Regions from separate parts of the Xanthomonas hawaiiensis genome, predicted to be linked through region 1. Evidence: predicted binding sites of a transcription regulator. Region 1 holds the regulator's gene; each other region holds the start of a gene.
What was found. Region 1 encodes HrcA, which represses chaperone genes, less so after heat shock. Its sites were predicted from a motif close to TTNGCACTCNNNNNNNNNGAGTGCNAA; they were not measured.

Region 1 (6,558 bases):
TTCTTCTTGTCCTTGGCCAGGTTGCGGCCGAACTGGCGCACGCTGTTCTTGGCCAGCTCTTCGTCCTGATCCGGGAAGTAGTCGCCTTCCCAGCGGGTGACCATGTCGTTGTCGAAGAACACGACGAAGTTCTTGATCTCGGTATGGCCGACGCGATCGATCCGCTCGGTGGAGGTGTAGTCCCAGCGCTGCGCGTGGAACGGATCCGGGATCGAGGGGCTGCCCAGCAGCGCGCTGACCTGCTGCTTGCTTTGCCCGACCTTGAGCTGCTCCACGGCCGACGGCTTGATCAGATTGCCCTGGTAGATGGGCTGCTTGTAAATGATGCCGCAGCCAGCGGTGGACAGGGCAACAGCGGCGACCAGCAGGAGATTGCGCATCGGGGACAGGGCTGAATGAAATCACGTCGATGATACACTCCCGGCGACCGCCGCGACCCATTCCCAGGCAGCTGGCGATAAACCAGCTATGAACGGAGACGCCATGGAATCCCACGATCTGCGCAAAGTCGGCCTGAAGGTCACGCACCCCCGGATGCGCATCCTCGAGCTGCTGGAGCAGAAATCGGCGCGGCACCACATGACCGCCGAGGAGATCTACCGGCAGCTGCTGGACCACGGCGACGAGATCGGCCTGGCCACCGTGTACCGCGTGCTGACCCAGTTCGAGGCGGCCGGGCTGGTGCTCAAGCACAACTTCGAGGGCGGCCAGGCGGTGTACGAGCTGGACCGCGGCGGCCATCACGATCACATGGTGGACGTGGACACCGGCAAGATCATCGAGTTCGAAAGCGCGGAGATCGAGGAATTGCAGCGCAAGATCGCCGCCGATCATGGCTACGAGCTGGAAGAGCATTCCCTGGTGCTGTACGTGCGCAGCAAGCGGCCGAGCGGCAAGAAGGGCTGAGTTCTGCGGTCGGGCGGCTCGTCCGGCCTGTGTCCCCTTGGTGCAGGTGCGCTAGGGCTTCGCCACGTACCCTCACCCCAAGCCCTCTCCCGGCGGGAGAGGGGCTATGGCTTCTCCCTTCTCCCATCGGGAGAAGGTGCCCCGCACGGGCGGATGAGGGTCGGTCAGAGCCTGCATAGCTGGGGCGTGCTGCGTGCGCCGAACCCTCACCCCAACCCCTCTCCCGACGGGAGAGGGGCTACGGCTTCTCCCTTCTCCCATCGGGAGAAGGTGCCCCGCAGGGGCGGATGAGGGTCCGGGTGTCGCCGCATGGATCACGTCAGCGGGTCGCTCCGCGCCGTACCCTCACCCCAACCCCTCTCCCGGCGGGAGAGGGGCTATGGCTTCTCCCTTCTCCCATCGGGAGAAGGTGCCCCGCAGGGGCGGATGAGGGTCGGTCAGAGCCGGCATGGCTGGGCGTGCCGCGTGCGCCGTACCCTCACCCCAACCCCTCTCCCGGCGGGAGAGGGGCTACGGCTTCTCCCTTCTCCCACCGGGAGAAGGTGCCCCGCAGGGGCGGATGAGGGTCCGGGTACCGCAGCGTGGGTCACGTCAGCGGGTCGCTCCGCGCCGAACCCTCACCCCAACCCCTCTCCCGGCGGGAGAGGGGCTATGGCTTCTTCCTTCTCCCATCGGGAGAAGGTGCCCCGCAGGGGCGGATGAGGGTCCGGGTGTCGCCGCGTGGGTCACGTCAGCGGGTCGCTCCGCGCCGTACCCTCTCACGGCTGGAGAGGGGCTTTATTCCCGCGGCTGGCGCGTACCGGATTCCGCCTCGCGCGCATTCGCGCAAGCGCCGAACGCGAGAGCTCAGTCAACCCATGATCGGGCGTCGACCGCCGCGGCATGCGCGGGGCAGGGCACCCCGAATCCCGCCGCCAGCCGCTCAGCCCGCGCTGAGCAGCAGGCGCTTGGCCGCGGCGCGGGCCTCCTTGCTGACCTCGACCCCGCCCAGCATCCGCGCCAGTTCTTCCTCGCGTTGGCGCGGCGCCAGCAGTTCCACCGAGCTCTGGGTCATGCCCTCCACCGGCGCCTTGCTGACCCGGTAGTGGGCGTGGCCCTGGGCGGCGACCTGCGGCAGGTGGGTCACGCACAGTACCTGGCGCTGCTCGCCGAGCGCGCGCAGCTTCTTGCCGACGATGTCGGCGACGGCGCCGCCGATGCCCGAGTCCACTTCGTCGAAGACCATGGTCGGCACCGCGTCCAGGCCCAGCGCGGCAACCTCGATCGCCAGCGAGATGCGCGACAGTTCGCCGCCGGAGGCGACCTTGCGCAGGGCGCGCGGCGGCTGCCCGGCGTTGGCGGCGACCAGGAACTCGACCCGCTCGGCGCCGGCCGGGTCCGGCCGTTCGGTGTCGTGCGGCTCTAGCTGGATCAGGAAGCGGCCGCCGCCCATGCCCAGTTCGCCGATCAGCGCGGTGGTGTCGTGCGAGAGCGCCTGCGCGCCGCGGTCGCGGGTGGCGGTCAGGGCGGCCGCGGCGTCGCGCCAGGCCTGGGTGGCCTGGGCGATCTCGGCGTCGAGCACGTCCAGCCGCTCGCCGGCGCCGCGCAGGCTCTCCACTTCGGCGAGCAGGGCATCGCGGTGGCCGGCCAGCGCGTCCACCCCGATCCGGTGCTTGCGCGCCAGGTCGTGCAGGCGGCCGAGCTTGCGTTCCATCTCATCGAACTGCGCCGGGTCGGCATCCAGGTCGTCGCGGACCCGGTCGATCAGCGCCAGCGCTTCCTCCAACTGGATGCCGGCGCTGTCGATCAGCGCCTGCACCTCGGCCAGGCGCGGGTCGTACTCGCCGACCTTGCCGAGTTCGTGGCGGGTCTGCTGCAGCAGGTCCAGCACCGCCGGCGCCTCGTCGCCGTTGAGCCGCTGTGCTGCGCCCTCGCATGCGCCGATCAGCGCGGCGGCGTGGGCCTGGCGGCGGTGGTTGGCGTCCAGCGCGGCGATCGCCGCCGGGTCCAGGTCCTCGCGCTGCAGCTCGGCCAACTGGTGCTGCAGGAAGCCGATGCGGTCGCTGACGTCGCCCTGCGCCAGCAGGGTCTCGCGCTCGCTGAGCAGGCCCTGCCAGCGGACGGCGGCGGCGCGCACCGCCGCGCGTTCGGCCTCGTTGCGGGCGTAGGCGTCGAGCAGGCCGAGCTGGCTGCCGCGCGAGAGCAGGGCCTGGTGTTCGTGCTGGCCGTGGATCTCGACCAGGTGGCCGGCCAGTTCGGCCAATTGCGACAGGGTCACCGGGCGGCCGTTGATCCAGGCGCGGGAGCCGCCGTCGGCGCGGATCACCCGGCGCAACTGGCAGTGTTCCTCGTCGTCGAGTTCGTTCTCGCGCAGCCAGGCGCGAGCCTGGGCGGGGGGCACGAACTCGGCTGACAGTTCGGCGCGGTCGGCGCCGTGGCGGACCACGCCGCTGTCGGCGCGCAGCCCGGACAGGAAGCCGAGCGCGTCCACCATCAGCGACTTGCCGGCGCCGGTTTCGCCGGACACCACGGTCATGCCTGGGCCGAATTCCAGTTCGGTGCCGCGGACGACGGCGAAATCCTTGATCGAGAGATGTCTGAGCATGGGGTCTGCTTCCGGGGCCGCGCAACGCTAGCATGCGCGGGTAGGTGGGCCAATGACTTGCCAAGCCGGCGTGCAGCCATTATCTAAGGACCAGTCTCACGGGTTGATTCCATGCGCGCTTCCCAGGTCCATTCCAGCCTCGATCCGCGTGCCCGGCAGCTGCTGCGGACGCTGATCTCGCGCTATATCCGCGACGGCGAGCCGGTCGGCTCGCAGACCCTGGCCCGGCATGCCGGGCTGGACGTGAGCCCGGCGACGATCCGCAACATCCTCGCCGACCTGGAGGACGCCGGCCTGCTCAGCTCGCCGCACACCTCGGCCGGGCGCGTGCCCACCGCCACCGGCTACCGGGTGTTCGTCGACAGCCTGGTGCAGATGCGCCCGCCGGCCGAAGGCGAGGTGGCGCGGCTGCGCGCGGAGATGGCCAACGCCGCCGGCACCCAGGCGCTGCTCGGCAGCGCCTCGGAACTGCTGTCGGCCATGACCCACTTCGTCGGCGTGGTCAGCGCGCCCAAGCGCGAGCAGTTCGCGTTCCGGCACATCGACTTCGTGCCGCTGGATGCGCGGCGGGTGCTGGCGATCCTGGTGTTCGCCGACAACGAAGTGCAGAACCGGGTGATCGAGCCGCGAAAGGCCTACGAGCCGGCCGAACTGGAGCGGGTGGCCAACTATCTGAACCGGCATTTCGCCGGGCGCGCCCTGGCCGACATCCGCGCCAGCCTGCTGCGCGACCTGCGCCACGCGCGCGACGAGATGGAGCAGTTGCTGGCGCACAGCGTCGAGCTGGCCGAGCAGGCGCTGGCCCCGGCCGGCGACGACATGGTGCTGGCCGGGCAGACCAAATTGATGGGCGTGCAGGACCTGTCGGACCTGGAGCGGCTGCGCGAACTGTTCGAGGTCTTCGCCAGCAAACGCGAACTCCTGCAACTGCTCGAACGCACCATCCGCGCGCCGGGCGTGCGCATCTTCATCGGCGAAGAGACCGGCATGGTGCCGTTGGAGAGCGTGTCGCTGGTGACCGCTCCGTACATGGCCGGCGGTCAGGTGCTGGGCGTGCTCGGCGTGATCGGCCCCAAGCGCATGGACTACGACCGGGTCATCCCCCTGGTCCAGACCGCCGCCGACGTCCTCGGCGCCCGCCTGGACCCATCCCCGCCCAGCGACCGCTGAGCGCAGCGCTGGTCGAAGCGCCGCCGCCTCATCCGTCAGCAGGCCATCCAGCCGCGCCCGGGCGAATCTCCAGTCCCCAACCCCGGCCTCACTTGAATCCGCCCACACCGCCCACATAGGTGGTCCGGTAAGGCGGGACGTACCCCGCCAGGGACCCGGACATGACGCAAGAGCACCCTGAATTCGATTCCGAACACCTGACCGAGGCGCAGCAGCCCTCGACCGATCCGCTGCAGGCGGAGATCGAGACCCTGCGCAGCGAGCTGGCCCTGGTCAAGGCCGACGCCCTGCGCGAGCGGGCCGACCTGGAGAACCAGCGCAAGCGCATCGCCCGCGACGTGGAGCAGGCGCGCAAGTTCGCCAACGAGCGCCTGCTCGGCGACCTGTTGCCGGTGTTCGACAGTCTGGATGCGGGGCTGAGCGCCGCCGGCAGCGAGCCCAGCCCGCTGCGCGACGGCCTGGAGCTGACCTACAAGCAGTTGCTCAAGGTCGCCGCCGACAACGGCCTGACCCTGCTCGACCCGACCGGCGAGCCGTTCAACCCCGAGCATCACCAGGCGATCAGCCAGGCCGAGGCCGAGGGCGTCGCCCCGGGCCATGTGATCCAGGTGTTCCAGAAGGGCTACCTGCTCAACGACCGCCTGCTGCGGCCCGCCCTGGTGGTGGTGGCCAAGCACGACTGAGCGCCGGCCGCCCGCGCCTGAACCCGGCGCGGCAGCCGTGGAACGCTAATTTGCGGCGATGGCTTGAATGACCCGCGGCCATCCCTATATCCGAACCAGATCCCGGCACTGGCCGGCTACACGACCTTTCAGGAGTCATTGCAATGGGCAAGATCATCGGCATCGACCTGGGCACGACCAACTCGTGCGTGGCGATCATGGACGGCGGCAAGGCCCGCGTCATCGAGAATTCCGAGGGTGACCGCACCACGCCTTCGATCGTCGCCTATACCAAGGACGGCGAAGTCCTGGTGGGCGCCTCGGCCAAGCGCCAGGCCGTCACCAATCCCAAGAACACCTTCTATGCGGTCAAGCGCCTGATCGGCCGCAAGTTCACCGACGCCGAAGTCCAGAAGGACATCGGCCTGGTGCCGTACAGCATCGTCCAGCACGACAACGGCGACGCCTGGGTGGCCACCGCCGACGGGCGCAAGCTGGCCTCGCAGGAAATCTCCGCGCAGGTGCTGGAGAAGATGAAGAAGACCGCCGAGGCGTTCCTGGGCGAGACCGTCACCGAGGCGGTCATCACCGTGCCGGCGTACTTCAACGACAGCCAGCGCCAGGCGACCAAGGACGCCGGCCGCATCGCCGGCCTGGACGTCAAGCGCATCATCAACGAGCCGACCGCCGCGGCGCTGGCCTACGGCCTGGACAAGGGCCAGGGCGGCGACCGCAAGATCGCCGTGTACGACCTGGGCGGCGGCACCTTCGACGTGTCAATCATCGAGATCGCCAACGTCGACGGCGAGAAGCAGTTCGAAGTGCTGGCCACCAACGGCGACACCTTCCTGGGTGGCGAAGACTTCGACAAGCGCGTCATCGACTACCTCGTCGAAGAGTTCAACAAGGACCAGGGCATCGACCTGCGCAAGGATCCGCTGGCGCTGCAGCGCCTGAAGGACGCTGCCGAGCGCGCCAAGATCGAGCTGTCGTCCTCGCAGCAGACCGAAGTCAACCTGCCGTACGTCACTGCCGACGCGTCGGGCCCGAAGCACCTCAACATCAAGCTGACCCGGGCCAAGCTCGAGGCGCTGGTGGAGGACCTGGTCAAGCGCACCATCGATCCGTGCCGCACCGCGCTGAACGACGCCGGCCTGCGCGCCAGCGACATCACCGAGGTGATCCTGGTCGGTGGCCAGACCCGCATGCCGAAGGTGCAGCAGGCGGTGGCCGAGT
Region 2 (6,558 bases), 2.4 Mb from region 1:
CGCCACCGTCTCCTGCAGCCAACGCAGGCCGCGGCTGACGTGCTTCTCCACCGCCGCCTCGCTCAGGCCCAGCGCCTCGCCGATCTCGCGGTAGCTCTGCCCGCGCAGGCGGCTGCGCACGAACACCTCGCGGCGCAGCGGCGGCATGCCCTGCAGCGCGCGGGCGAAGGTCTCCACGCGTTGCCGCTGCATCGCCGCCTCCTCCACGCCCGGCGCCGGGCTGGGCACTTCGTCGTCGATGGGCTCGGTGCGCTGGCGCTGGCGCCGGCGCAGATGGTCGTGCAGCAAGTTCAGGGCGATCGCCCTGGCCAGCGCGGCCAAGTCGGTGACCGCGTGGTCGCGTGCGTACACGACAACGCGCAGGAAGGTCTCCTGCACCAGGTCCTCGGCCAGCGACCAGTCGCCGGTGCGGCGGAACAGGAAGCGCTGCAACGCCGGCCGGTGCTGGTCCAGCCGATGCGGATCAAGTTGGCAGACCGGGGCGACCATGACCGCTCGCAGACGCTGGGCGAGCGCAGCTTATAGCGCATCGGCATGCCACCGCGATGACCGGTGCGCGGTGCGGCCGCCGCCAGCGCGCGCACAAAACGCGCACAAAAAAAGAGCCCCGCATCGCTGCGGGGCTCCTTTCGACTGCGTGGAACGGGTCGGCCGAGGCCGGCTGGATCAGAAATCCATGCCGCCCATGCCGCCCATGCCGCCGCCCATGCCGCCCGGGGCGGCCGGCTCTTCCTTCTTCGGGGCCTCGGCCACCATCGCTTCGGTGGTGATCATCAGGCCGGCGATCGAGGCGGCGTTCTGCAGCGCCGAACGGGTCACCTTGGTCGGATCCAGGATGCCGAACTCGACCATGTCGCCGAACTCGCCGTTGGCGGCGTTGTAGCCGAAGTTGCCGCTGCCTTCCTTGACCTTGTTGAGGATCACGGACGGCTCTTCGCCGGCGTTGGTGACGATCTCGCGCAGCGGCGCTTCCATCGCGCGCAGCGCGATCTGGATGCCGTGGGTCTGATCTTCATTGGCGCCCTTCAGCTCGCCGATCGCGCTCAGCGCGCGCACCAGCGCCACGCCGCCGCCCGGGACCACGCCTTCTTCCACCGCCGCACGGGTCGCGTGCAGGGCGTCTTCGACGCGCGCCTTCTTTTCCTTCATCTCGATCTCGGTCGAAGCGCCGACCTTGATCACCGCCACGCCGCCGGCCAGCTTGGCCACGCGCTCCTGCAGCTTCTCGCGGTCGTAGTCCGAAGAGGTCTCCTCGATCTGCGCCTTGATCTGCTTGATGCGCGACTCGATCGCCGAGGTGTCGCCGGCGCCGTCGATGATGGTGGTGTTCTCCTTGGAGACCTGCACCTTCTTGGCGCGGCCCAGGTCCTTGATGGTCGCCTTTTCCAGCGCCAGGCCCACTTCCTCGGAGATCACGGTGCCGCCGGTCAGCACGGCCATGTCTTCCAGCATCGCCTTGCGACGGTCGCCGAAGCCCGGGGCCTTGACCGCCACGACCTTGACGATGCCGCGGATGGTGTTGACCACCAGGGTCGCCAGCGCCTCGCCTTCCACTTCCTCGGCGACGATCAGCAGCGGCTTGCCGGCCTTGGCCACGCCTTCCAGCACCGGCAGCAGGTCACGCACGTTGGAGATCTTCTTGTCGTGCAGCAGCACGAACGGGTCGTCCAGGTCGGCCTGCTGGCTCTGCTGGTTGTTGATGAAGTACGGCGACAGGTAGCCGCGGTCGAACTGCATGCCCTCGACCACGTCCAGCTCGTTCTCCAGGCCCGAGCCTTCCTCGACCGTGATCACGCCTTCCTTGCCGACCTTCTTCATCGCGTCGGCGATGATGTTGCCGATCGACTCGTCGGAGTTGGCGGAGATGGTGCCGACCTGGGCGATGGCCTTGTCGTCGGCGGTGGGCTTGCTGATCTTCTTCAGCTCGGCCACGGCGGCCACGACGGCCTTGTCGATGCCGCGCTTGAGGTCCATCGGGTTCATGCCGGCGGCGACCGCCTTGGAGCCTTCGCGGATCAGCGCCTGCGCCAGTACGGTGGCGGTGGTGGTGCCGTCGCCGGCGTTGTCGGAGGTCTTGGAGGCGACTTCCTTCACCATCTGCGCGCCCATGTTCTCGAACTTGTCAGCCAGTTCGATTTCCTTGGCGACGGAGACGCCGTCCTTGGTGATGGTCGGGGCGCCGAAGCTCTTCTCGAGCACGACGTTGCGGCCCTTCGGGCCCAGGGTGGCCTTGACGGCATTGGCGAGGATGTTGACGCCGCGCACCATGCGCGAACGGGCGTCTTCACCGAAACGGATATCTTTGGCAGCCATGTTGAGTTACCTCGGGAATAGGGAATGGAGAACAGGGAATAGGCAGATCAAGAGCGGGCGGTCGGGACGTGACGGAAATCGCGGGCGACGAAGGCGCCTGACCGATTCCCGATTCACCATTCCCGATTCCCGCGATCGGCGGCGCTGTTAGCCGACGATCGCCAGAACGTCGTCTTCGCGCAGCACCTTGTACTCGACGCCTTCGGCCTTGTAGCTGGAACCGGCGTACTGGCCGTAGATGACCTTGTCGCCGACCTTCAGCGCCGGGGCGCGCACGCTGCCGTTGTCCAGCGGCTTGCCGGCGCCGACGGCCACGACTTCACCCTTGGTGGACTTTTCCTTGGCCGAATCCGGGATCACGATGCCGCCGGCGGAGATTTCGTCGGCTTCGATCGGCTTGACTACGACGCGGTCGTGAAGCGGCTTGATGCTCATTGAGTGAGACCTCTTAAGTGATTGATTGGTCTAGGAAAGGCCGGCGATGTTAGCACTCGCACATGACGACTGCCAGCAACGCTCGCGAAAAAACCCGGTAGCGCCGGGATGCGCCTGATGTAGTGCCGCAGCGGGGGCTTTCAAGGGCCAGAGGCAAAAAATTTTTGCCGAAGACGTGCGTTGCATGCCAAGCAGTGACCGAATCCCGTCACAGTGTCACAGAGTCGGGCTAGGCTGGGCGGACCCAGGGGGGGATCCATCACCAAAAGGAGTTGTCGATGAAGCCATCCGCCGTTGCGCTGCCGCTGGCCTGCCTGCTCGCCCTTGCCGGGCCGGCCCAGGCCGCCGTATTCATCAATGAATTGCATTACGACGATGCCACTGCCGCCGGCGACACCGGCGAAGGCGTGGAGATCGTCGCCACCGCCGGCGAGAGCCTGAGCGGCTATCGCGTCTACCTGTACAACGGCAGCAACCCCGGCGCGGCCACCGTCTACGCCAACAGCGCGGTGCCGGCCGGTAACCTGGTCAGCTGCGGCGGGCAGGTGCGCATCGCCACCGTCAGCTATGCCAGCAACGGCATCCAGAACGGACCCAACGACGGCCTGGCGCTGGTCGACGGCAACGGCCAGGTGGTGCAGTTCCTCAGCTACGAAGGCGCCATCACCGGCGGCGGCGGCCCCGCCGCGGGCATGACCAGCCAGAACCTGCCGGTCAGCGAGAGCAACAGCACCCCGGCCGGCACCTCGCTGCAGCTGCGCGGCAACGGCAGCGCCGCGGCCGATTTCAGCTGGAGCGACAGCGCGACCAGCACCTTCGGCGCCTGCAACAACGGCCAGACCTTCGCCGGTGGCGGCGGCAGCAACGCCGCGCCCACGGTGACCGCCACCACCCCGACCCAGGGCGCCACCGACTTCCCCGCCGCCGGCGACCTGGCGGTGACCTTCAGCGAGGCGGTGAGCCTGGCCAGCGGCGCGTTCGGCCTGAGCTGCCAGCAATCCGGCAACGTGGCGCTGACCTATCCCAGCAGCGGCACCCAGTTCTCCCTGTCCACCAACACCGCGCTGAAGGCCGGCGAGAGCTGCACCCTGAGCATCGTCGCCGCGCGCGTGAGCGATGCCGACGGCGCGCATCCGGCGCAGGACCGCAGCGTGGCCTTCAACGTCGCCAACGGCTCGGGCGGCGGCGGCAGCGGTGCCGGCACCTACTATTCACACGTAAACACCTCCAGCCCCAGCCAGCTGCGCTGCTCGCTGCACGAGACGATCAAGGGCCACACCGTCTATCCGTACAGCAGCAGTTCCGGCACCGACACCTGGGCCATCCTGGAGATCGCCGACGAGGATCCCAACAACAGCCAGCGCGTGCTCGACGCCTACCGCAACCGCAGCTACGCCAAGGGCACCGACCGCGCCGGCAGCGGCAGCGGCCTGAAGTACAACCGCGAGCACAGCTGGCCGAACTCGCTGGGCTTCGGTACCGCCACCGGCAACAAGGGCCTGCCCTACGCGCCGTACACCGACACCCACATGCTGTACCTGACCGACGCCACCTGGAACGCCGACCGCGGCAACAAGCCCTACGCCAAGTGCGACAGCAACTGCGGCGAGCGCGCCACCGAGGCCAACGCCGGCTTCGGCGGCGGCAGCGGCCGCTACCCGGGCAATTCCAACTGGGTGCGTACCCCGGACGGCAACAGCGGCACCTTCGAGGTGTGGGACCACCGCAAGGGCGACATGGCGCGCGCGGTGATGTACATGGCGATCCGCTATGAAGGTGGGACCGATGCCAAGACCGGGCAGTCCGAGCCGGACCTGGAGCTGACCGACGACCGCAGCAAGATCGTCAAGACCTCGTCCTCGCCGGCCTACATGGGCCTGCTGTCGACCCTGATCGCGTGGAGCCAGCAGGATCCGCCGGACGACGCCGAGCGCGCCCGCAACGAGGTGATCTACAGCTTCCAGGGCAATCGCAACCCGTTCATCGACCACCCGGAGTGGGCGACCTCGTCGCTGTTCACCTCGGCCAAGCCGGCCAGTTGCCAGCTGGTCAACTGAGCCGTGTGGCCTCGCCCGCTGCGGCTGCAGCGGGCGGGGATTGGGGAATGGGGATTGGGGATTCGTCCTGAGCCGGCGCCGCCAAAGCGCGGCCGGCATCCCTATACTGTCGGCCGCATGTCCGCGCCCGCCCTCCGCTTGCTGCTCAGCACCTGCCCCGACCCGGCCAGCGCCGCGCGGATCGCCCAGGCGCTGGTCGACGAGCGCCTGGCCGCCTGCGTCAGCCGCCTGCCCGGCGTGCAGTCCACCTACCGCTGGCAAGGCGAGGTGGAACACGGCGAGGAAGTGCTGCTGCTGATCAAGACCGCCGCCGACCGCCTGCCTGCTCTGCAGGAGCGGCTGTGCGCGTTGCACCCCTACGAGGTCCCCGAACTGGTCGAACTCGAGGTCGCCGGCGGCCTGCCGGCCTACCTGCAATGGGTGCATGCCGAAACCCGTGAGGAACCGTAAGCCGATGACCCTGCTGCACCGCCTCGCCGCCCTGTGCCTGCTGGCCGCGGCCGCCTTCCCCGCCCTGGCGATCAGCGAAAAGGACTTGCTGCCGGTTGACCAGGCCTTCGCGCTCAGCGCGCAGGCGCCCGAACGCGACCGCATCGCGCTGCACTGGGACATCGCCAAGGGCTACTACCTGTACCGGCACCGCATCGCGGTGAAGGTGATCGGCGGCTTCAAGCCCAACCCGACCCTGCAGTTGCCGGCCGGCCACAAGAAGACCGACCCGTACTTCGGCGAGGTGGAGACCTATCGCGACACCTTGAACGCGGTGCAGAGCGGCCTCGCCGACCCCGGCACCGCGCGCGTGCAGGTCGAGGTGCGCTACCAGGGCTGCGCCGATGCCGGCGTGTGCTATCCGCCGCAGAAGCGCCTGCTCGAGGTGACCCTGCCGGCCGCCACGGCCTCCGCCGGTTCCGCGCCGACGTCGACGCTGCCGCCACCTGCCGCGACGGGCGGGCTTCCGGGCAGCGGCCCGGGCGCGGGCAACGGTGCCAAGCCGCTGTTCGGCCCCGGCCCCGGCCCCGGCGCCGCCGCGGTGCAGGGCCTGCCGCTGCCGTCGGACCAGGCATTCCATTTCGAAGCCATCGCCAACGACGGCAACACCCTGTTGCTGCGCTTCACCCCGGCACCCGGCTACTACCTCTACCGCGACCGCACCGCGCTGGCGCTGGAAGGCGCGCCCGGCATCCGCACCGGCATGCCGCGCTGGCCGCAGGGCAGCTCGCACCAGGACGAACACTTCGGCAAGGTGGTGGTGTACTTCGACCAGACCGAGGTCACCGTGCCGCTGCAGCGCCAGCGCGCCGATGCCGCCGCCGCGACCCTGGTGGCGACCTTCCAGGGCTGCCAGACCGACGGCATCTGCTACCCGCCCATGACCCGGCGGGTGAAGCTGGCGCTGCCCAAGGGCACCGTCACCCCGGCCGACCAGGCTGAGGTCAGCCCGCTGCTGGTGACGCCGCTGGACAGTCGCCAGGCCGACGCCAACGACGCGGCCGCGGCCACGGCCGCCGATGCCCTGCCGGCGACGCCGGACGCCTCCGCGCACAACGCCGCGCGCAGCGCCGCACCGCCGCCGGCCACGCAGAACCTGCTGTGGGTCCTGCTGCTGGCGCTCGGCGGCGGCCTGCTGCTGAACCTGCTGCCGTGCGTGCTGCCGATTCTGTCGCTGAAGGTGCTGGGCCTGGCGCAGAGCGGCGAGAGCCGCGGCCGCGCCCGCAGCCATGCGCTGTGGTACACGCTGGGCGTGCTCGCCTCC
Region 3 (6,558 bases), 1.3 Mb from region 1:
TGCGCCAGACGCGGCCCACCGACACCTGAGGCGCACATGGCCGGGCACGAGCTCAAGCATCTGATCAGCGCCGCCCCCCGGGTGATGGTGGTCGATGGCTCGAAGCTGGTGCGCAAGCTGATCGCCGACGTGCTGCATCGCGAACTGCCCGACGTGACCGTGGTCGGCTGCGCCAGCATCGCCGAGGCGCGCGCCGCGCTGGAGGCCGGTCCGGTCGACCTGGTCACCACCTCGCTGGGGCTGCCCGACGGCGACGGCCTGACCCTGGCCCGCAGCGTGCGCGAAGCCGCCGGCCAGGCCTACGTGCCGGTGATCGTGGTCTCCGGCGACGCCCAGCAGCACCTGGTCGAGCGCCGCTTCACCGAGTACGTCACCGACTACTTCGACAAGGCGCTGGGCCACGAGGCGCTGGCCACCTTCATCCGCGGCTACGTACAGCCGCAGCCGGTGGCCGGCGCCACCGTCCTCTACGTCGAGGACAGCCGGGTGGTGGCCGAAGCCACCAAACGCATGCTCGAGCGCCAGCAACTGCACGTGGTGCACGTGCTCAGCGCCGAGGACGCGTTCGCGCTGCTCACCGCCGAGTCGCTGGGCCGCACCACCCGCCGCATCGACCTGGTGCTGACCGACGTCACCCTGAAGGGCGAGCTCAACGGCCGCGACGTGGTCCAGCGCATCCGCGTCGACTTCGCCTACGGCAAGCGGCGCATGCCGGTGCTGGTGATGACCGGCGACAGCAACCCGCACACCCAGTCCGAGCTGCTGCGCGCCGGCGCTAACGACCTGGTGCAGAAGCCGATCGAAGAGCGCCTGCTGGTCACCAAGGTGCTGTTCCAGTTGCGCCTGGCGCGGCTCGACGAGATCGCGGTGACCTTCTGACGTGATGTCCCGAGCCTGGAAGCGATGAGCAACAACGAAGACGAAAACCGGATCCAGCTGGAGCCGTCGTGGAAGGCGCAGGTCGGCGACTGGCTGCTGCGCCCGGAGATGCGCGAGCTGGCCGCCTTCCTGCGCCAGCGCAAGGCCGCCGGCGCGCGGGTGTTCCCGCCGGGGCGGCAGATCTTCGCCGCCTTCGACGCCACCCCGTTCGAGCGGGTGGAGGTGGTGATCCTCGGTCAGGACCCGTACCACGGCTATGGTCAGGCGCACGGGCTGTGCTTCTCGGTGCTGCCGGGGGTGCCGGTGCCGCCGTCGCTGCTGAACATCTACAAGGAGATCGAGGACGACTTGGGCATCCGCCGGCCCGACCACGGCTGTCTGCTGCCGTGGGCGCAGCGCGGCGTGCTGCTGCTCAACGCAGTGCTGACGGTGGAGGAAGGCCGCGCCGGCGCGCACCAGGGCAAGGGTTGGGAAGGCTTCACCGACCACGTCGTGGAGACCCTCAACCGCGAGCGCGAGGGTCTGGTGTTCCTGCTGTGGGGCAGCTATGCCCAGGCCAAGGGCAAGGTCATCGACACCGGCCGTCACCGCGTGCTCAAGGCGCCGCACCCCTCGCCGCTGTCGGCGCACCGCGGCTTCCTCGGCTGCAAGCATTTCTCCGCCGCCAATGAGTACTTGAAGCGCCGGGGCGCAGCCCCCATCGACTGGAGTCTGCCGCCGCGCGCGGAGCTGGAAGCGGCGCTGCGCGGCGCCTGAACCCCGGTTGGACAGGGCGCGGCGTCTACCGGATGTGGACGCCGTTTTCGCGAACTGGATGGTAGGTTGGTGGTCAGAAGATGGAAGCTGCGACGCTTCCGGATTGTTTCAGTGGCTTGTGTTGCAGTGTCATTCCTGATTCATACGTTGCATAAATGGAACACAGGAACTTTTTACTGTACCCAGCAGTCCAATTAGTAGACTGCTAAGATGAGCCCTATGAGCCAGACGCTTACTTCCCACGCATTGGTTGCCAACAACCTCCCGATCCCCAGTCCGCTCGGTTCGCTGGATGCCTACATCGGCGCCGTGCATCAGATCCCGGTGCTGACGTCCGACGAGGAACGCGCACTGGCGGTGCGGTACCGCGACCAGGAAGACCTGGATGCGGCCCGCGAACTGGTCCATTCCCACCTGCGCTTCGTGGTCCACGTGGCCCGCGGCTACAACGGCTACGGCCTGCCGCTGGGCGACCTGATCCAGGAAGGCAACATCGGCCTGATGAAGGCGGTCAAGCGCTTCGACCCGGACATGGGCGTGCGACTGGTCAGCTTCGCGGTGCACTGGATCCGTGCCGAGATGCACGAGTACATCCTGAAGAACTGGCGCATCGTCAAGGTCGCCACGACCAAGGCGCAGCGCAAGCTGTTCTTCAACCTGCGCAAGTCCAAGACCCGCCTGGGCTGGATGAACGCGGCCGAGGTCACCGCGGTGGCCAAGGACCTCAACGTGTCCGAGCGCGAGGTGATGGAGATGGAGTCGCGCCTGTCCGGCCGCGACATCGGCTTCGATGCGCCGTCCGACGAGGACGACGACCACGCGCCGCCGTCGCCGGCCGCGTATCTGATGGCCAACGAGGAAGATCCCTCGCAGGCCTACGAGCGCGCCGACAGCGAGGACAACCAACTGCAGCTGCTGCGCGAGGGCCTGGCGGAACTGGATGCGCGTTCGCGCGACATCATCAAGCGCCGCTGGCTGGATGCCGACAGCAAGATCACCCTGCAGGAACTGGCCGACGAGTACGGCGTGTCGGCCGAGCGCATCCGCCAGATCGAGGCGAACGCGCTGAAGAAGATGAAGGCGCTGTTCGTCGCCTGAGTCGCCTGCGGCGATCGGTTGCGACACGCGAAGGCCCGGCATCGCCGGGCCTTTCTTTTTGTCTTCGGCGCACCGCGTGACTGCGACTGTCGCAGCCGCGCAGCCGCGCTAGGACTCCGGCGGGCGCGCCACCGGCAGGTGCCAGCCGTAGCGGATCGCCATGAAGCGCAGGCCGAAGCACAGCACCGCACCGACCGCCAGGCCCCAGGGCTGCGGCAGGTGCAGCACCTGCGCCGCGGCGACCACGCCGCCGCCGAGCAGCGCCGCCACCGCGTACAGCTCGGCCTGCAACACCACCGGCGTGCGCGCCACCAGCAGGTCGCGGACGATGCCGCCGCCGATGCCGCTGAGCATGCCCAGCAAAGTGGCGCTGAGCGGGCCCAGGCCGAACGCCAGCGCCTTGCTGGTGCCGTACACCGCGAACAGCGCCAGCCCCATCGCATCGAAGATCTGCACCGGATTGCGCAGGCGTTCGACCGTGTGGTGGCGATAGAAGGCCAGCAGCCCGGCCAGGCAGGCGACGCCGAGATAGCGCACGTCGGCCAGCGCAGCGGGCGGCGTGGCGCCGATCAGCACGTCGCGGGCGATGCCGCCGGAGACCGCGGCCGCGCACGACAGCACCAGCACCCCGAACAGGTCCAGGCGATGGCGCACGCCGACGGTGGCGCCGCTGATCGCGAACACGAAGGTGCCCAGCAGGTCGAGCAGGAACAGGAAGGTCGCCAAGACGGGCACTGCGCTGCAGCAAAAAGGCCGGCTAGGATCGCAGCCCCGTCTTGCAGTGTCACCTGTCCGTGGGCGGCGCGGCCCGGGCCTGCGTGTCCTCCGCGGCGGGCGGGTCGCCGAGGATGATGCGTGCGGCGCGCTGGTAGCTCCAGTACGCCCAGGCCCAGTTGAGCAGCACCACCACGCGGTTGCGGAAGCCGATCAGGAAGAACACGTGCGCGGCCAGCCAGAACCACCAGGCCAGCACGCCGGAGAGCTGCAGCCGGCCCAGGTGCACGATCGCGGCCATGCGCCCGATGGTGGCCAGGTTGCCGTAGTCGGCATAGCGGAACGGCACGCTGGCGGTGTCGCCGCGCAGCCGCCGGCGCAGGGTGTCGGCGACGTGCCGGCCCATCTGCTTGGCGGCCGGCGCCACCCCCGGCACCGGGCGGCCGTCGGCCTGCTGCACCGCGGCCAGGTCGCCGGCGACGAACAGCTCCGCATGGCCGGGTACGCTCAGGTCCGGCTGCACCTGCACGCGGCCGCTGCGGTCCAGCGGCGTCTGCAGCGTCTTCGCCAGCGGCGAGGCGGCCACGCCGGCGGCCCAGACCACGGTGCGCGCCGGCACGAAGGTGCTGCCGAGGCGGTAGCCATGCGCGTCGATGTCGGCGACCGGCACCCCGGTCAGCACTTCCACGCCGAGCTTTTCCAACTGCTTCTGCGCCTTGGCCGAGAGGTGCTCGGGGAAGGAGGACAGGACCCGCGGACCGGCCTCGATCAGCCGCACCCGCGCCTCGGCCGGGTCGATGCGGCGGAACTCGTGCTTGAGCGTGTGCCGGGCGATCTCGGCCAGGGTGCCGGCCAGTTCGACGCCGGTCGGGCCGCCGCCGACGATGGCGAAGCTGAGCCAGGCCGCGCGCGCGGCCGGATCGGTTTCCGCTTCGGCGCGCTCGAACGCCAGCAGCAGGTGCCGGCGCAGTTGCAGCGCGTCGTCCAGGGTCTTCAGGCCCGGCGCGTGCGCGGCCCAGTCGTCGTGGCCGAAATAGGCGTGGGTGGCGCCGGTGGCGACCAGCAGGTAGTCGTAGGCCAGCGTCTGCCCATCGGCCAGACGCACCTGGCGCGCCTGCTTGTCGATGTCGACCACCTCGCCCAGACGCACTTCGACGTTGTCCTGATGGCGCAGGATCTGCCGCAGCGGTGCGGCGATGTCCGGCGCCGACAGGCCGGCGGTGGCGACCTGGTACAGCAGCGGCTGGAACAGGTGATGGTTGCGGCGGTCGATCAGGGTGATGCGCAGCGGCGTCTTGGCCAGGGCGCGGGTGGCCCACAAGCCGGCGAAGCCGCCGCCGATCACGACCAGGTGCGGCACGCGTGTGTCGTCCATGCAGGACTCCAGGAGGGGGACGGGAAAGGAGGCGTCCGGTGTCGGCGCGATGGTGGGCGCGCGTGGCGCACCGATCCACGGCAACGCGCGCGGCCGGTGGGGCGCTGCGCGATCGTCGAGGGCCGGACCTGCATGTCCGTATAGTAGCGCGATGCCAAGTGCGGTCCGCGACAGGGAGGACGCACGGTCATGCCAGCGACAGTGAAGCCGCGCGCATTGGATTGTGGCGATCTTCAGCCTCCTCCATGCACGACGGGCACATCACCGGCTCGGCGACGTTGGTCGACGTTCTGACGGGTGCCTTGCGGGTGATGCGCCGCCGCCTCAGTACAGATCCTGCGGATCCACATCCAGCGACCAGCGCACCCGCCGCGCCTGCGGCAGCGCGTGGATCGCCGGCACCGCTGCGTCCAGCACGGCATGCAGCGCGCGCCGCGTGTTCGCCGACAGCAGCAACTGGGTGCGTTGGAAACCGGCGCGGCGCGGCATCGGCGCCGGCATCGGGCCGAAGCGCTGCACGGCGTCCTGCGCCGGCAGCAGCGCACGCACCGCGGCGAGGAAGGCATTGGCGTGTTCGACCTGTTTGGCCTCGGCGCGCAACAGCGCCAGGTGCGCGAACGGGGGGAAGCCGGCGGCCTCGCGTTGCTCCAGTTCTGCGGCGGCGAAGGCGTGGTAGCCGCCGTGCACCAGGGTCTGCAGCAGCGGATGCGCGGGGTGGTGGGTCTGCAGCCAGACCTCGCCCGGACGCGCGGCGCGGCCGGCGCGCCCGGCGACCTGGATCAACTGCTGCGCGAGTTTCTCGCTGGCACGGAAATCGGCCGAGAACAGGCCCTCGTCGATGCCCACCACCACCACGCGGCTGAGCTGCGGCAGGTCGTGGCCCTTGGCCAGGATCTGCGTGCCGACCAGGATGCCGGGCGCGCTGCCGAGCGTGGCCAACTGCGTCTCCAGCGCATCGCGGCGCTGGGTGGTGCTGCGGTCGATGCGCAGCACCGGCACGTCCGGGAATGCCTGCACCAGGCGCTCCTCCAGGCGTTCGGTGCCGATGCCCTGCGGCTGCAGGGCCAGGCTGCCGCAGTCCGGGCAGGCCAGCGGCGCCGGCTGCCGCGCGCCGCAATGGTGGCATTGCAGGCGCCGGCCGCCGGCGTGCACGGTCATCGGCGTGGCGTGCAGCGGGGTGCTGCAGCGCTGGCACGGCGCGGTCCAGCCGCAGTCGTTGCACAGCAGCACCGGCGCATAGCCGCGGCGGTTCTTGAACACCAGCACCTGGCCGCCCTCGGCCAGTGCCGTGCCGATCCCGGCCAGCACCTCCGGCGACAGCCCGTCCTGCAGCGGTCGCTTGCGCACGTCGAGCACGCGCACCGTCGGTGGTTTGGCGTCGCCGGCGCGGCGGGTCAGGCGCAGGTGCGCATAGCGCCCGCCGGTGGCGTTGTGCAGGCTCTCCAGCGACGGCGTGGCGCTGCCCAGCAGCACCGGCACGTCCAGCGCCTTGCCGCGGACCAGGGCGAAATCGCGGGCGTGGTAGCGGATGCCGTCCTGCTGCTTGTAGCTGCCGTCGTGTTCCTCGTCGACCACGATCAGGCCCGCCCGCGGCAGCGGCACGAACACCGCCGAGCGGGTGCCGACCACCACCTGCGCCTCGCCGCGCCAGGCGGCGGCCCAGACCCGCGCGCGTTCGTTGTCGTTGAGCCCGGAATGCAGCGCATGCACCGGCACGCCGAGGCGGGCGCGGAAGC

Region 2: a site for HrcA is predicted at 2,798-2,824, ahead of PG878_RS19070 (co-chaperone GroES). Genes of this name have one in related genera too.
Region 3: a site for HrcA is predicted at 1,818-1,844, ahead of rpoH (RNA polymerase sigma factor RpoH). Genes of this name have one in related genera too.

What each region holds. Positions count from the first base shown of each region.
Region 1 is NZ_CP115873.1:2,090,932-2,097,489, forward strand. Features, by position in the region: gene PG878_RS09100 (outer membrane protein assembly factor BamE) at 1-380, opposite strand, end outside; gene fur (ferric iron uptake transcriptional regulator) at 484-906, shown strand; gene recN (DNA repair protein RecN) at 1,829-3,490, opposite strand; gene hrcA (heat-inducible transcriptional repressor HrcA) at 3,602-4,660, shown strand; gene grpE (nucleotide exchange factor GrpE) at 4,822-5,343, shown strand; gene dnaK (molecular chaperone DnaK) at 5,487-6,558, shown strand, end outside.
Region 2 is NZ_CP115873.1:4,477,461-4,484,018, forward strand. Features, by position in the region: gene PG878_RS19060 (RNA polymerase sigma factor) at 1-489, opposite strand, end outside; gene groL (chaperonin GroEL) at 667-2,313, opposite strand; gene PG878_RS19070 (co-chaperone GroES) at 2,461-2,748, opposite strand; gene PG878_RS19075 (endonuclease) at 3,027-4,805, shown strand; gene cutA (divalent-cation tolerance protein CutA) at 4,923-5,255, shown strand; gene PG878_RS19085 (protein-disulfide reductase DsbD family protein) at 5,260-6,558, shown strand, end outside.
Region 3 is NZ_CP115873.1:763,261-769,818, forward strand. Features, by position in the region: gene ftsX (permease-like cell division protein FtsX) at 1-29, shown strand, start outside; gene PG878_RS03330 (response regulator) at 37-879, shown strand; gene ung (uracil-DNA glycosylase) at 904-1,635, shown strand; gene rpoH (RNA polymerase sigma factor RpoH) at 1,855-2,733, shown strand; gene PG878_RS03345 (trimeric intracellular cation channel family protein) at 2,842-3,459, opposite strand; gene PG878_RS03350 (NAD(P)/FAD-dependent oxidoreductase) at 3,518-4,822, opposite strand; gene PG878_RS03355 (primosomal protein N') at 5,147-6,558, opposite strand, start outside.